3 regions of the Agarivorans sp. JK6 genome follow, and region 1 is predicted to be linked to each of the others. Evidence: predicted binding sites of a transcription regulator. Region 1 holds the regulator's gene; each other region holds the start of a gene.
The links. The regulator sigma-54, encoded in region 1, starts transcription at its own class of promoters, with help from an activator protein. The targets are predictions, from matches to a motif close to GTTGGCACGNNNNTNGNNT.

Region 2: OV592_RS03050 (THxN family PEP-CTERM protein) is a predicted target of sigma-54. The motif match lies at 1,572-1,590, and genes of this name have one in related genera.
Region 3: OV592_RS04395 (PEP-CTERM sorting domain-containing protein) is a predicted target of sigma-54. The motif match lies at 1,563-1,581, and genes of this name have one in related genera.

Annotation. Positions count from the first base shown of each region.
Region 1 is NZ_CP113525.1:3,983,538-3,988,320, forward strand. Features, by position in the region: gene lptB (LPS export ABC transporter ATP-binding protein) at 1-607, shown strand, start outside; gene OV592_RS18350 (RNA polymerase factor sigma-54) at 660-2,162, shown strand; gene hpf (ribosome hibernation promoting factor) at 2,187-2,474, shown strand; gene ptsN (PTS IIA-like nitrogen regulatory protein PtsN) at 2,483-2,926, shown strand; gene rapZ (RNase adapter RapZ) at 2,953-3,810, shown strand; gene OV592_RS18370 (HPr family phosphocarrier protein) at 3,797-4,066, shown strand; gene mgtE (magnesium transporter) at 4,136-4,783, shown strand, end outside.
Region 2 is NZ_CP113525.1:637,061-641,843, forward strand. Features, by position in the region: gene OV592_RS03040 (ThiF family adenylyltransferase) at 1-152, shown strand, start outside; gene OV592_RS03045 (THxN family PEP-CTERM protein) at 308-1,210, shown strand; gene OV592_RS03050 (THxN family PEP-CTERM protein) at 1,637-2,551, shown strand; gene OV592_RS03055 (PEP-CTERM/exosortase system-associated acyltransferase) at 2,708-3,664, shown strand; gene prsT (XrtA/PEP-CTERM system TPR-repeat protein PrsT) at 3,687-4,783, opposite strand, start outside.
Region 3 is NZ_CP113525.1:931,238-936,020, reverse strand. Features, by position in the region: gene prfC (peptide chain release factor 3) at 1-1,178, opposite strand, end outside; gene OV592_RS04395 (PEP-CTERM sorting domain-containing protein) at 1,619-2,320, shown strand; gene OV592_RS04390 (hypothetical protein) at 2,370-3,470, opposite strand; gene OV592_RS04385 (DUF2860 domain-containing protein) at 3,987-4,783, shown strand, end outside.

The sequences.
Region 1 (4,783 bases):
TGGCAAAACAACCACTTTTTACATGGTGGTGGGTTTGGTGCCTCGTGACCAAGGCCGAATCCTCATCGATGATGACGATATCTCTAGTACAGCGATGCACACTCGTGCACGTAAAGGCATTGGCTACCTTCCGCAAGAAGCGTCTATCTTTCGCCGCTTATCTGTGGAGAAGAACATTCTTGCCGTATTAGAGACCCGAAAAGACCTCGATAAAGAGCAACAAATTGGTGCGTTAGACGACCTTCTTGAAGAGTTTCACATTGGCCATATTCGCAAAAACCTAGGCATGAGCTTGTCAGGTGGTGAACGCCGGAGAGTTGAGATTGCTAGAGCTCTAGCCGCCGCACCTAAGTTTATTTTGCTTGACGAACCCTTCGCAGGGGTAGATCCTATTTCTGTTATCGATATTAAAAAGATCATTGAACACCTACGTGATCGCGGTCTAGGTGTACTAATTACCGACCACAATGTTCGAGAAACTCTCGATGTTTGTGAGCATGCCTATATCGTTAGCCAAGGCGAATTGATAGCCTCAGGAAAGCCAGAAGAAATTCTCGAAAACGAACATGTGAAACGAGTTTATCTCGGAGAACAATTCAAGCTATAGTTAAAGTGCAAGTTTAAAAAAAGACAATAAGAAGAAGGAACAGCGGTAGTTAATGAAAGCATCTTTGCAGTTGCGTCTTGGTCAGCAGTTAACCATGACCCCCCAGTTACAACAGGCCATTCGCTTACTCCAGCTTTCAACACTGGATTTACAGCAAGAGATTCAAGAGGCTCTGGAAAGTAACCCTCTGCTTGAGGCGGATGAGTCTCACGCCAGTGATAGTGACGCAACCGACGCTAAATCTGCCAACGAGAAGTCTACCGAGGCCGAATCCACTGCGGACATAGACAACAGTCAAATTGAAGCAGGCGATGCCATTAACCAAGAAACTGTTTCTGACGACCTTCCTGTTGACTCTACTTGGGACGATATCTACAGCGCCAGCTCTGCCCCAGCCAGCTCATCTGGCAGCGCCGTGAGCGATGACAACGATATGTTGTTTCAGGGCGAAACTGTCGACTCTTTACAAGACCACTTATTGTGGCAAATGCAACTCACTCCATTTAGTGAAGTAGACCAAGCCATTGCTTTAGCCATTATTGATGCGGTAGATGAATCGGGCTACCTCACCCAAGACTGTGAGCAGCTACTAGAAGGCTTACGTTCAAGCGATAACAATGACTTAGATGTAGAGCTAGATGAAGTAGAAGCAGTACTTAAACGCATCCAACATTTCGACCCCGTTGGTATAGCAGCGCGCTCGCTGCAAGAGTGTTTACTAATCCAATTAAGCCGTTTTGCCGAAGACACACCTTGGCTAAATGAAGCCAAAGATGTAGTTTCAAATCACATAGATGTATTAGCTAATCGCGATTTTCGTCTATTAGCCCGCAAAACCAAACTTAAAGAAGACCAGCTACGCGAAGTCATGCGTTTGATTCATACGCTTGAACCTCGGCCTGGTAACGCGGTTGAGCCTAATCAAGCCCAGTATGTTATCCCGGATGTATCGGTTGTAAAACGCCAAGGTCGCTGGGTTGTAGAACTCAATCCAGATGCAATGCCTAAGTTGCGTGTTAACTCCCACTATGCATCTTTAAGTAAAACCTCTACCAACGCTAACGATACCCAGTTTATTCGTAGCCACTTACAAGAAGCCAAGTGGTTTATTAAAAGTATCGAGAGCCGCAACGAAACCCTATTAAAAGTATCCAACTGCATTGTTCATCATCAACAGGCGTTTTTTGAGTATGGCGAAGAAGCCATGAAGCCAATGGTACTGAACGATGTTGCAGAAGCTGTAGAAATGCATGAATCCACCATTTCCCGGGTAACCACCCAAAAATTCATGCATACACCTCGCGGCATCTTCGAGCTTAAGTATTTCTTTTCTAGCCATGTGGCTACCGATGGCGGGGGTGAGTGCTCATCAACCGCTATTCGTGCATTAATCAAGAAACTGGTAGCTGCCGAAAATACCAGTAAACCACTCAGCGACAGCAAAATTGCTGATATTTTGGCAGATCAGGGGATCAAGGTGGCAAGACGTACGATTGCTAAATATCGTGAGTCTTTAGCAATTCCACCTTCTAACCAACGTAAGAGCCTTATCTAAGGCCACTAAAAGGGGAAGATATCTATGCAAATTAACCTTACTGGACACCACGTAGAAATAACTGAATCTTTGAAAGAATATGTCCACACCAAGTTTGCCAAACTCACCCGACGATTCGATCAGATCAATAACGTTCACGTCATCCTCAACGTAGAAAAACTGAACCAAATTGCTGAAGCCACATTACATTTAAACGGCGGCGAAGTATTTGCAACCTCTGAGCATTCTGACATGTATGCCGCCATCGACAGTCTGATTGATAAACTTGATCGCCAAGTCATCAAACATAAAGAAAAACTTAACAAACGTTAGCCACCCCCATGCAACTAAATAAAGTACTTAGCTTGGACTGCACCCAAAGTGCAGTTCAATGCTCTTCAAAAAAACGCGCCCTAGAAATAGTAAGCGAACTGGCCGCCAAGCAGCTTGATACCACTACTCAATGCATTTTTGAAAGCTTGTTAAATCGAGAAAAAATGGGCAGTACAGGTATTGGCCAAGGCATCGCTATTCCTCATGGCCGTATCGACAATCAGCATCAAGCCACAGCGGTTTTCTTGCGTTGCGATCCCCCTATTTCCTTCGATGCTATAGATAACAAGCCGGTAGACTTGGTATTTGCATTACTAGTACCCGAAGATCAATGTAAGCAACATCTTAATACTCTAGCTCAAGTAGCTGAAAAACTTAACGATAAGCAAATATGTAAACAACTTCGTTGTGCACAAAGTGATGACGAATTGTACGACATCATGGTAGCCTAATACTCTAATCAGCCTTAGGGATTATCATGGAACTGATCATCGTTAGTGGGCGCTCGGGTTCAGGTAAAACCGTCGCCTTAAGAGTATTGGAAGATCTCGGCTACTATTGCGTCGACAACTTGCCGGTTGTGCTTTGGCAATCACTTATCGACAACTTAAAAAAAACCTATTCTAAAGTAGCCATTAGCATTGATATTCGAAATCTTCCCGATGAGCTATCACCGGTAGGACAGCTAATACGAGATGCAGGACCAGACATTAATCTATTAAGCATTTTTTTAGATGCTAAAGATGAAGCGCTGATCCGTCGCTACAGCGAAACACGCAGGGTACACCCGCTTAGCCAAAGTAATTTATCTTTAGCAGAAGCGATTGAATCAGAAACCGAGCTATTAGCTCCCATTTCTAGAAATGCCGATTTGCGTATCGATACTTCCCGTTTATCGGTACACGAGCTAAGCGGCTTGATTCGCTCACGCGTTACTGGTGACCAACAACAACAGCTAATTTTGGTGTTCGAATCCTTTGGATTTAAAAATGGCGTGCCTAACGATGCCGACTACATGTTTGATGCGCGTTTTTTACCTAACCCACATTGGCAAGAGGAGCTGCGCCCACTTACCGGCTTAGATAAAGCCGTGCAAGAATACTTGGCTGCGCAGCCTTTAGTTAGCCAATATATCGAACAAATTAGCCAGTTATTGCAATCTTGGTTACCGCATTTAGAAGCTAACAACCGTGCCTATTTAACCATTGCGATTGGCTGTACTGGCGGACAACACCGCTCGGTGTATGTGGCCGAGCAACTTGCTAGCCTCTTTAGCGCTCATCGAAAAGTACAACGACGCCACCGAACTTTGGAACATCGCCTTGAAGCTCACTAGACAAGTAGTAGTAAAAAACAAATTAGGCCTGCACGCACGTCCTGCCACCAAGTTGGTTGAGCTGGCACAGCAATTTGACGCTGAGCTGAGTATTATAGATGGTGAGAAAACGGCTTCTGCTGCCAGCGTTATGGGTTTACTGGTGCTAGCCAGCGCGCAAGGAAGTACGCTAACCATAGTATCTGAAGGTGCAGACGCAGAAGCCGCTCTAGATGCGGTTCAAGCCCTAGTAGAAGCTAACTTCAACGAAGAATAAATCTATACGCAATAAAGCCAAGCTACTATTAGCAAGCAGCACATAACAAAATAACAATAGGGATCGCTTATGCCAGAAGAGATGGAGTTAAACCCTAATCAGCACAAACGCTTACAGGAGCTAAATCAAGCCCTCGACAGTGGTATGTTCGTGCATGTTAGGCGCATGCTTCATCAAATGCCTCCCTGTGACGTAGCACTATTACTAGAATCTAGCCCACCAGCAGGGCGTAAAGTATTATGGCAACTTACCGACCCCGAGCAACATGGTGAAATTCTCGAAGAGCTAAACGAAGATGTAATGGAAGGGGTACTTCAGTTAATGGCACCAGAAACACTGGCCGCCGCAACTGAAGGCATGGACACCGACGACATCGCTTATGTACTAAGAAGTCTGCCCGACAGCGTGTACCAAGAAGTTCTTGAGCAAATGGATGGTCAAGACAGGCACCGTGTAGAAGCGGCTCTAGCTTACCCTGAAGATACTGCTGGCAGTATCATGAATACCGATACCATTACCTTGCGAGCCGACGTAAGTATCGATGTGGTATTGCGCTACTTACGTTTACGTGGCGAACTGCCAGAGGCTACCGACGCCCTGTACGTAGTTGACGAAGATGACTTGCTACTGGGCGATATTCCTTTATCTACTCTGCTTACAGTAAGCCCCAACGTTAATGTTCGAGAAGTAATGGATGGGAACGCAGAGACCATCCAT
Region 2 (4,783 bases), 1.4 Mb from region 1:
GTGGAGATCTAATTACCGCACCTTACGGCTTGCATTTTGATGCTTATCGAAATCGATTTAAGAAAACGTGGCGACCAATGGGTAATCGTAATCCCTTGCAGCGAATGGTATATAAGATAGCCAAAAAGATAGTTTTAAAAGAAGAAAGTTGAGCGTTTTTTATGTCAGTAAGTTTTACACATCATAATTGATTTATTTGTTTTTAGAGTGTAACTCTTTGTTAATATTGATTAATTATATTTGGCCCGAGTTTTGCTTTATGCACGGTCTTTATATCTAAACGCTATTACCAAATTGGATGGGTGAAATGAACAAATTGAAACTTACTTGCTTGGCTGCAGGCCTAGGATTTGCAAGTATTTCTGCTAACGCTGAACTAATCACTGAATGGAATTACTCGAATGATGCGGGTTTTAAAGAGTGGAGTTCAAACGCTGGCCAACTAGGTATTGATACCGGCGGCGCAACAGCCGATGAGTTTGATCCTCTTTTTGGTGGTGAGTTACCTAAAAGCCTTGCATGGGGTACACCATACGGCGCTGTAAACCCTCAACTTATCAAAAGTTCACTTGAGATTGACGACGCTCAGTCTGGTCAAGTAAGTACAAGTGTAGTTGACGGTGTTGGTGCATTGGATTTCGTAACAGGTACAGGCCTTACCCATGAAAACTGGGGTGTAACTGGCAATACTTTGTCTTCAGCAGTTTTGTTTGATGGCTTGTTCCTGCAACCTCTAGCTCCTTTTGTTGGCCCAGCACTTCCTGCGCCGGTTCTTGAGTTTGATGTATTGTTTGAAGAAACGTACAACACTCCTACTAATGACACCTGTAAATACGGTGATACTAAAGTAGGTGAAGCTGGCATTAATGAAGCTGGTTGTGCTGACTTATTCACATTGGTACTAGATGACGGAGTTACGTTTACTGAAGTTGGTAACGATATCTACCTTCAAAACAGCTTCATTCTACCAATTCCTGGTTTTGACGATTACGTGTATACCTTAACTACTCGTCTTCAAGGCTTAACTGTATTAGATAACCTAGATTGTGGTCCTGACTCTACATGTATTGGTTTCTTAACTGAAGAAAACCAGAAGAACGAATTAAAGGCAGCTTTCGCTATTTCTGCCGCTCAAGTAACAGAGCCAGGTACTTTAGCTATCTTTGGCTTAGGTTTGCTGGGTTTGGCTTCTGTTCGTCGCCGCGCTTAATTAGCTACTCTTATATAATTACTGCTGCGCTTTCGCAGCAGTAATTTTTTATTTCCTTCAAGAAACTCTCACTTCCAAAGCTCAGATTCTCAATCGTAACTGTCTTGTTCGAAGGTTCTGCTTTCTCATCTACCTTTATAGTGCTTAGCAACTTAACACCAGAATGTTGTTTGTTGGTCCAAGGTAAATCGTTAATTGGATTTAGTAAGGGAAATCTTCATACATTAAGCTTTAGAACAAGGATCTTAAGGATCTTTTACGGTGGTAAACATAATGGGTTTTTGTGTCAGTAATTTTTACATCCTATTTACTTCAATGATTTGGTTATTTCTTAAGCTACTGCTTTTAAAGGTTTTTTAAAGTTGGCACCTAGATTGCTTTGTATGACTTGTATTTCGAATCGTACTGACCAAATGGATGGGTGACATGAACAAATTAAAACTTACATGCTTGGCGGCTAGCTTAGGTTTTGCAAGCATCTCTGCTAACGCTGCTCTTATCACTGACTGGGACTACCTAAACGAAGCTGGCTTCGATCAGTGGACTTCTGATGCTGGTTCAATTGACCCAACGGGTATTGATGCAACTGGCGAAACTTTAGATGATTTTGACCCACTTTTTGGTGGCGAGCTTCCTAAGTCTCTTGCTTGGGGTGACCCGTACGCTGCTGAAAACCCAGATCTTAAGAAAAGTGCTTTGAATATTGAAGATTCTAAATCAGGTACTGTGACTACCAGTGTTGTAGATGGTGTTGGTGCTCTAGCATTTTCAGAAGGTACTGGCCTTGTACACGAAAACTGGGGTGTAACTGGTGATACTCTAGTAGCAGCTACATTGTTTGATGGTTTGTTCCTTGCACCTACAGCACCTGTTGCTTTCCCATTAGCTCCAGCACCTGTACTTCAGTTCGGTGTGATTTTTGAAGAAACCTACAACACACCAACTAACAATGTTTGTAAGTACGAGCCAACTCAGTTGGTAGGACAAGCCGGAATTAACCAAGAAGGCTGTTCTGACTTATTCACTATCGTGTTGGGTCCAGATGTTACATACACAGAAGTGGGTGATGACATTTACTTAACAAATAGCTTCGTACTACCAATTCCAGGTTACGATGACTATGTATACACCCTAACTACTCGCCTACAAGGTTTAGAAGTATTAGGTGATATTGATTGTGGACCAAACGCAACTTGTATTGGCTTCCTTACAGAAGAAGATAAAACTAACGAATTGAAAGCTGGTTTCGCTATCTCTGCTGCACAAGTATCAGAGCCAGGAACATTAGCTATCTTTGGATTAGGTCTATTAGGCTTGGCAGCTGTTCGTCGCCGCGCATAATGCTTAATTAAAAGTCGCTAAGTTTTAGCATTGTACATCCAAAGCGCAGCCTAGTTCTGCGCTTTGTTTTTTCTGCAAGCCTGCCTTTTATAATTCTAAATTGTTTCTAAAATCTAAATGTTATGTTTAGAAAGTTTGAAGCTTTGAGAGCGCTTTATGATCCGAAACAAACATGTGAAAAACCTAGCAAGTATCCCTTATCTTGGGGCTGTTGTGAGAGGTGGCATTTCGTTATTGGTTAAGCGAGAAGCTAAGCTAATTGCTCAGCACTTTGCAGAGTATCTTCGCCCGGTAGTTGCTTATAAAACCGATACCGTACAAGAAGCATTTCGAATTCGTCATGACGTATACTGTGAGGAACTTAATTTTGAGCCAGTCCGTGAAAACGGTATGGAACAAGATGAGTTTGATGAATACTCTCGCTTTTGTTTAATCGAGCACAAACCTAGTACCAACTATGCAGGCTGTGTGCGAATAGTATCTCCTTCTAGTAAAGATGAGTTACTGCCCATCGAGAAGTTTTGTTCTAATGCTATTGAAGGTGCTAAATATCACCCTTCGCAATTTGCTAGAAGCGAAATTTGTGAAATATCGCGTTTAGCGGTTCGCCCACAATTCCGACGTCGTAAAGCGGATAACTTTGATGGTGCTGCCTCTGGTGCGATCAATGAGCAAACCTATTCTGAGGAAGAGTTACGTTGCTTTCCTTTTTTAGCTATTGGTTTGTATTTGTCTATTGCCGCTCTAGCTGTGCGAGCTGGCACCCATCACGCCTTTGTTATGATGGAGCCGCGTCTTGCTAGAAGTATGAGCTTTTTAGGTATTAAGTTTGAGCAGCTTGGTCCAGCTATTGAGTATCATGGCTTACGCGCGCCTTACTACATTAGTGCAGGAACACTTACACGTACTTTACCGGTAGGCTTTCAAGTTTTAATGCGTAACATTGATAAAGAAGTAGAAAAGGGTTGTCTAGCAGCTAGAAACAATGATGACAATGATGACTATATTAAAAAAATGTATTCACCGAGTTTCTATAAAAATGACTCTCCGAACATATCGTTACGAGAGAGCCATAAATGGTGTGAATCTAAGGGTTTATACTTGCCCCAATAAGGTCTTATTAGGGCAATATAGATTAATTTAGCTGAGCTTCTAGCTCAGCTTTTTTATTGGCTAACTCTGGCTCAATATTTATTAATCCATCGAGTAGTTGTTTAGCTTCTTTGGTTTGCTTATTTGCAATTAGTGCTTCTGCCAAGTGCAACCCTACCTCGTTACTAGCATCTTGCTTGTAACTATCTTCAAGCGCTTTAGTTGCTTCTACTATTTTCCCTGACTTAAGTAACATGTAGCCGTAGGTGTCTTTTACCTGTGGTATATCCGGCTTTAGTTCGTGGGCTTGCTTGGCGTAAGTTAAGGCTACTTCAAATTCGTTTAAGTCATGGTAAACCCAAGCGAGGTTGTTCCAGGCTACAAAGTTATCCGGCTGATCTTTAATGATCGCTTGGTACTCCTCAATTGCTTGCTGCGGGTTAGCTTTCATTTGCAGCTCTGCAAGTTGCAGTTGAAGAGGTTTTGCCGCTTCGCCATGAACATCGATAGCTTGTCTAATGAAAGCAACGGCTTGCTCGATTTTATCTGCTTCTTTGTATGATTTGATTAACAGGTTGGCAGTTTGGGTACTTGGATAAGCTTTATATAGTTTATTGAAAGTATCCGTTGCTGCAGGCCAGTTTTCTTGAACTAAATAAATGTAACCTTGCTGCTGCAAAACCGCAGGTGTGTTCATTTGATTCGCATCAAGGTTGTTTAGAGCATCTTGGCTGGCTACGGCATCACCCGCTTTTAGCTGCAATACAGAATGAACAAACAATAAACGTTGGTTATTTTTATATAGTTTTACTGCTCTATTGCTTAAGGCGACGGCTTCTTTCAAGTTACCAGAAGATTCTAAGATGTTGATGTTCTTAACATACGCCGGTAGCGAGAGAGGAGAGTTTTCTAGCCAAGCTTGATAACTTAAAATGGCCTTCTCTTGATTATCCGTTTCTAGGTACAAATCACCGATCAATTGCCAAACTCTGTCTTCGCGGGTTAAAGCATCAATTTGCTCAAAAGATTCAATGGCTTTCGGAAACTCTCGGGTAAATAAATAGTATCGGCCTAACTGTTCTTTCAACAATGAAGAATCTGGAGCCTCGGCAAGTTGTTTATCAAGAAGTGCCTTTACCT
Region 3 (4,783 bases), 1.7 Mb from region 1:
AAGTTAGGAATACCAGTAAACTTCATGGCTTGGCCTTGAGTAAAAGTATCGCCAATTTGAATGGTACCGTGATTGTGTAAACCGATAATGTCGCCAGCAATCGCTTTTTCAGCAGCTGCACGGTCTCCTGCCATAAAGGTTACTGCATCAGAAATACTTACATCTTTACCTAAGCGTACATGACGCATTTTCATGCCTTTATTGTATTCACCAGACACAATGCGCATAAAGGCAATACGGTCGCGGTGTTTAGGATCCATATTCGCTTGGATCTTAAATACGAAGCCAGAGAAGCTATCATCAGAAGCGGTAACTTCACCTATATCAGTAGCACGAGGTTTTGGCGCAGGTGCCCAGTTGGTTAAACCTTCTAACATATGGTCTACACCAAAGTTACCCAGCGCGGTACCAAAATACACAGGTGTTAGTTCACCGCTCAAAAACAGTTCAAGATCAAACTCGTTAGACGCACCTAATACCAGCTCAAGCTCATCACGCAAGGTTTCGGCAAGCTCGTCGCCTACGGCGGCATCTATTTCGGGGTTATCTAAGCCTTTGATGATTTGTTGGTCTTGAATGGTATGGCCTTTACCAGTTTGGTAAAGAATCACTTCATCTTTAAGAATGTGGTAAACACCTTTAAACAATTTACCGCAGCCAATTGGCCAAGTAATTGGTGCGCACATCATGTTAAGTTCGCTCTCTACCTCATCCATTACTTCCATTGGGTCGCGAATATCGCGGTCCAATTTGTTCATAAAGGTAACAATAGGCGTATCACGCAGGCGAGTTACTTCCATTAATTTACGGGTGCGATCTTCTACACCTTTCGCCGCGTCAATCACCATCAAACAGGAGTCAACTGCAGTTAGGGTACGGTAAGTATCTTCCGAGAAGTCTTCGTGTCCAGGAGTATCTAGCAGGTTAACAATACAATCGTTAAACGGGAACTGCATCACCGAGGTAGTAACCGAGATACCACGCTCTTTCTCCATTTCCATCCAGTCAGATTTAGCGTGGGTAGCGTTACCGCGACCTTTCACTGTACCGGCTTTTTGAATCGCGTTTCCGAATAACAATACTTTTTCAGTAATGGTGGTTTTACCCGCATCCGGGTGAGAGATAATTGCAAAGGTTCTTCGGCTAGCAATATCTTGCAAGAGTGAAGCGTTAGACATCGAATCAATTCTTCTAATTTGGTAACGCGAGGATGCAGCAAAGCGGCAATTTGGCCGAAACAGCACAATCACCCAGCGTTTAGTTAATCGTAATTGGCGGGTATTTTCGCCGATCTAGCTTTGATAAACAATCGGCGCTTTAGTTACTATTGGAAAACCTGAGCTTTCGATAGCGAATCGGTAAGTGTTTTGCGTGTAGCTACTCATTTAAAGGCGGGAATTGCTTAATACAACAACCCCCTCTTTGTTAAGCCAGCAAGCACTTTAGTATTAACTCCACTTATTACCTCAAAAGCAGCGATTAATTCGTCAGTATTCTTTACACCCAGTATTTATTGTTAATAAAAACAGTAAGAAAAGTGTTACTGGCCATGGACTTGCGAGTTTGGTACAGTAATTGCCTAGAGCTGGTCGAACCATTTATATCAAGGAAGATTGTTTTGAACCGCAAGCATGTATTATTCGCCGTTGTAGGCTTACTTAGCACTTTTGTTAGCCAAGCCAGTGTGATTACTTTTGATGAATTGGCCAACGGTGAAATTGTTAATGGTCAATACCAATTAAGTCATGGTGTGAGCATAGATGGAACCAATGTACGTTTAGGCCAAAACAATTTGGCCGTCGCTTTTGATACCAGCCTTATCAATACTCAAGACCCAGATTTAGAGTCGCCTTTTAGCAATATTAACCAACCCAATTTAGGTATTGCTAACCCAGGCAATGTACTCATTATTCATGAGAACCCAAACTCGTGTAATGGCCTTATTTGTAACAACCCAGATGACGAAGGGCGTCGTCCTGCAGGTTACTTCACCATTAACTTCTCAAGTTCGGTATACCTAGAAAGTATCGACTTTTTTGACATTGAGCTGGCAGAGAATGGCTACACAGCACAAAATGCCATTCACTTGTTTGATGCGCAAAACAACGAAATTTTCCCAACTGATTTCTACACTCCGCATACCGGCGGCGACAATACTTGGGACCGCTTGGATTTTGCAGTAGCCGAAGTAGCCTCAATGCGTATTCACTTAAACGGCTCTGGCGCTATCGATAACATTCGCTTCTCGGTTCCCGAACCTGGCAGCATTGCCCTATTTGCACTAGCCTGTTTTGGCTTGGTAGCAAGACGCTTTAAATAAAATCAAAAACGCCGCTTACTCTAAGCGGCGTTTTTGCCGAGCGAGTTACTTAAAATCGATAACCGATAGTCAGTCGCGCTATGTCAGCATCATTTTCATAACCTTTTTTATCAATTACTCTGGTTAAACTACCACCAACAAACCAAGTTTGAGTATTACGCCAATGTGGGTAATAGTTCACCCCAATGGTGACAACTCCTTTTGTGTCAAAAGCACTAGTGTGCTCATATTTGTCTTGGGCGAAGTAAGGTCCGGCACCGAATCGTCCTTCAAGGTGGTTTCCTAGTGGAATAAAGCGCCAAACTTGAGCGGTAATGCCGCGCCGTTCAGTCCACCCACTATCACCACCCTCGTCTAACCAACCTAGTGACACTGCGTAATTGTTTGAGAAACGATGAGCACCTTCAACGCTATAGCCCACAGTGGTTTCTGGACCACCATGATTGATTTTAGTATTTGCTAACGACACCCACACTTCATTAATAATTCCGTTCCCATCTTGCTTAACTTGATTAGTGCCATTATCAATATCAATACCAAAGCCCACTAAAAAGGAGTTACTGGTTGGCCTATCTGGAATGAGATAATTGTTCCATTGCCCCCGTAAGTGGGCACCTGTTCCGATGTAATTGATGGGATATACCAAGGCTACGGTGCTCATCATGCCCAAACGTTTTTCGTTAAGCTCCACACCTTCGGCATTTCTAGTGGTATCAAATGAAAAGTAAGGGCCACTACCAAGTTCTAATCTAGCTGTTTTAGTCAACATAGGGGTGTAAACCAGCTGGGTAGAAAAACCATCTCGATGGTGGTTGTAAGGGTGACCCTCATTAGCATGCACAAAATCTAAGCGCACATCGTCTTTCAAATACTGGCCAAAACGTACATCAAATGAACGGTGATTTTGTTTCTTATCTTCTTTATCCACACCTTCAACGTTGGTGATGCCCGAGCCCATGGTTAAAGCAAAATAGCTATTGCGAGGTTCTACTGACTGATAAGTAGATGACTTGTCTTGGGCCACAACACCTGTGCTAACTAAAGCCACTATTAAGGCTAATACTTGTAAACATTTTACGAGTTGCGCTCGTTGCCATGTTGAAAAAAGTGCTGTGCTGTTGATTGCAACCGCTGCAGTGCTGATAGTCATGAAATGGTTCCTAATTCGCTATTACCAGGCCAAACACCTAGCAACTAAATTTCGGGTAGTTTGTTATCCATGACGCTGCCGATAGCCAGCTTAGCTATCTTCTAAAATCCCTCTCCTAAATTTGCCTAACTCCCCCTTGTTTAATTAATGATTATTCTTCAGGTGATTTATTTGATTGTTTTCTTTCTTCTAAAAACCTTAATAAAGAAACAAACAACATTGAAACCACCCCAGTAAATAAAAACGCAATATAAATACTCATTACCTATCCTCTAAAAAATTCTTAAGCACCACGTCATTAACATGGGAAAAACAAATTAGAGATTAGATAGAAAACAAAATTAAAAAAATGACTTAGAGAAACCCAAATTTGGCGCTCCTCAATGACTTAAAAACCATAAGCCAAATAGCAAAGTTGAATTTCTCTAAACCGTACTAAAACCTACCCAAATAAATAAAATCATTTCCAACTTAAACAGCACACCAACTTGTGCACTTATTTGAAGAGATATAAAAATGAACAAAACTACACTATTAGCACTAGCCATTAGCTCAACGTTTTCGCTCAATGCATTTTCTGCCGAAACATCGCGCTTTAGTGGCGAGATTTTCCTACTTGGCGGCTTCAGCTCTACTAACTCAAACCTGAGCACCGAGAACAACGCTCGCCTGAACAACTTAAACGGTAGCGGCGAAACCCAAGACGAATTTATTGCTGTTCCGCTAGGTAACTTGGCCTACGACCTAGGCCAGCAGCGCAACCAACGCATTTATTTAGGTACTTCACGCGATGACTTGGCGGTGGGTGATTTGGCCTTTGAGCTTGGCTACCAGTATGACTTTGCCAACGGCACGCAAATCGACATTGCTTTTCTACCTACCGTGCTTTCTGGTGAAGTGTGGGCTAACCCTTATGACACAGATAATGCGCGCAGCGAGACTGACGTTGATGGTTACGCCTACCGCGTAAAGCTGAACCAAATCATGGGTTCTGGTTTCTCGTTAGATTTGGCTGTGGGTAAAAACGAAATTGATAACGAGCAAATTGAATACCGTAGCTTGCACCGCGATGCCGACGTTTACTTCGCCAAGGCTAGTTATGCCTTCCAAATTGGCCAAAGATCAGCACTAGTACCGGCATTTAGCTATACCCAGAATGACGCCATAGGCGCAGCAGCAAGTTACGATCGCTATGAAACCGAGTTGACCTACTACATGGTGCACAATGCACACTCGCTAGCCCTAACCGCTGGCTTTGGCAAGACTGAATACGATGCGGTTAATCCGATCTTCGATAAGACACGAAAAGATGA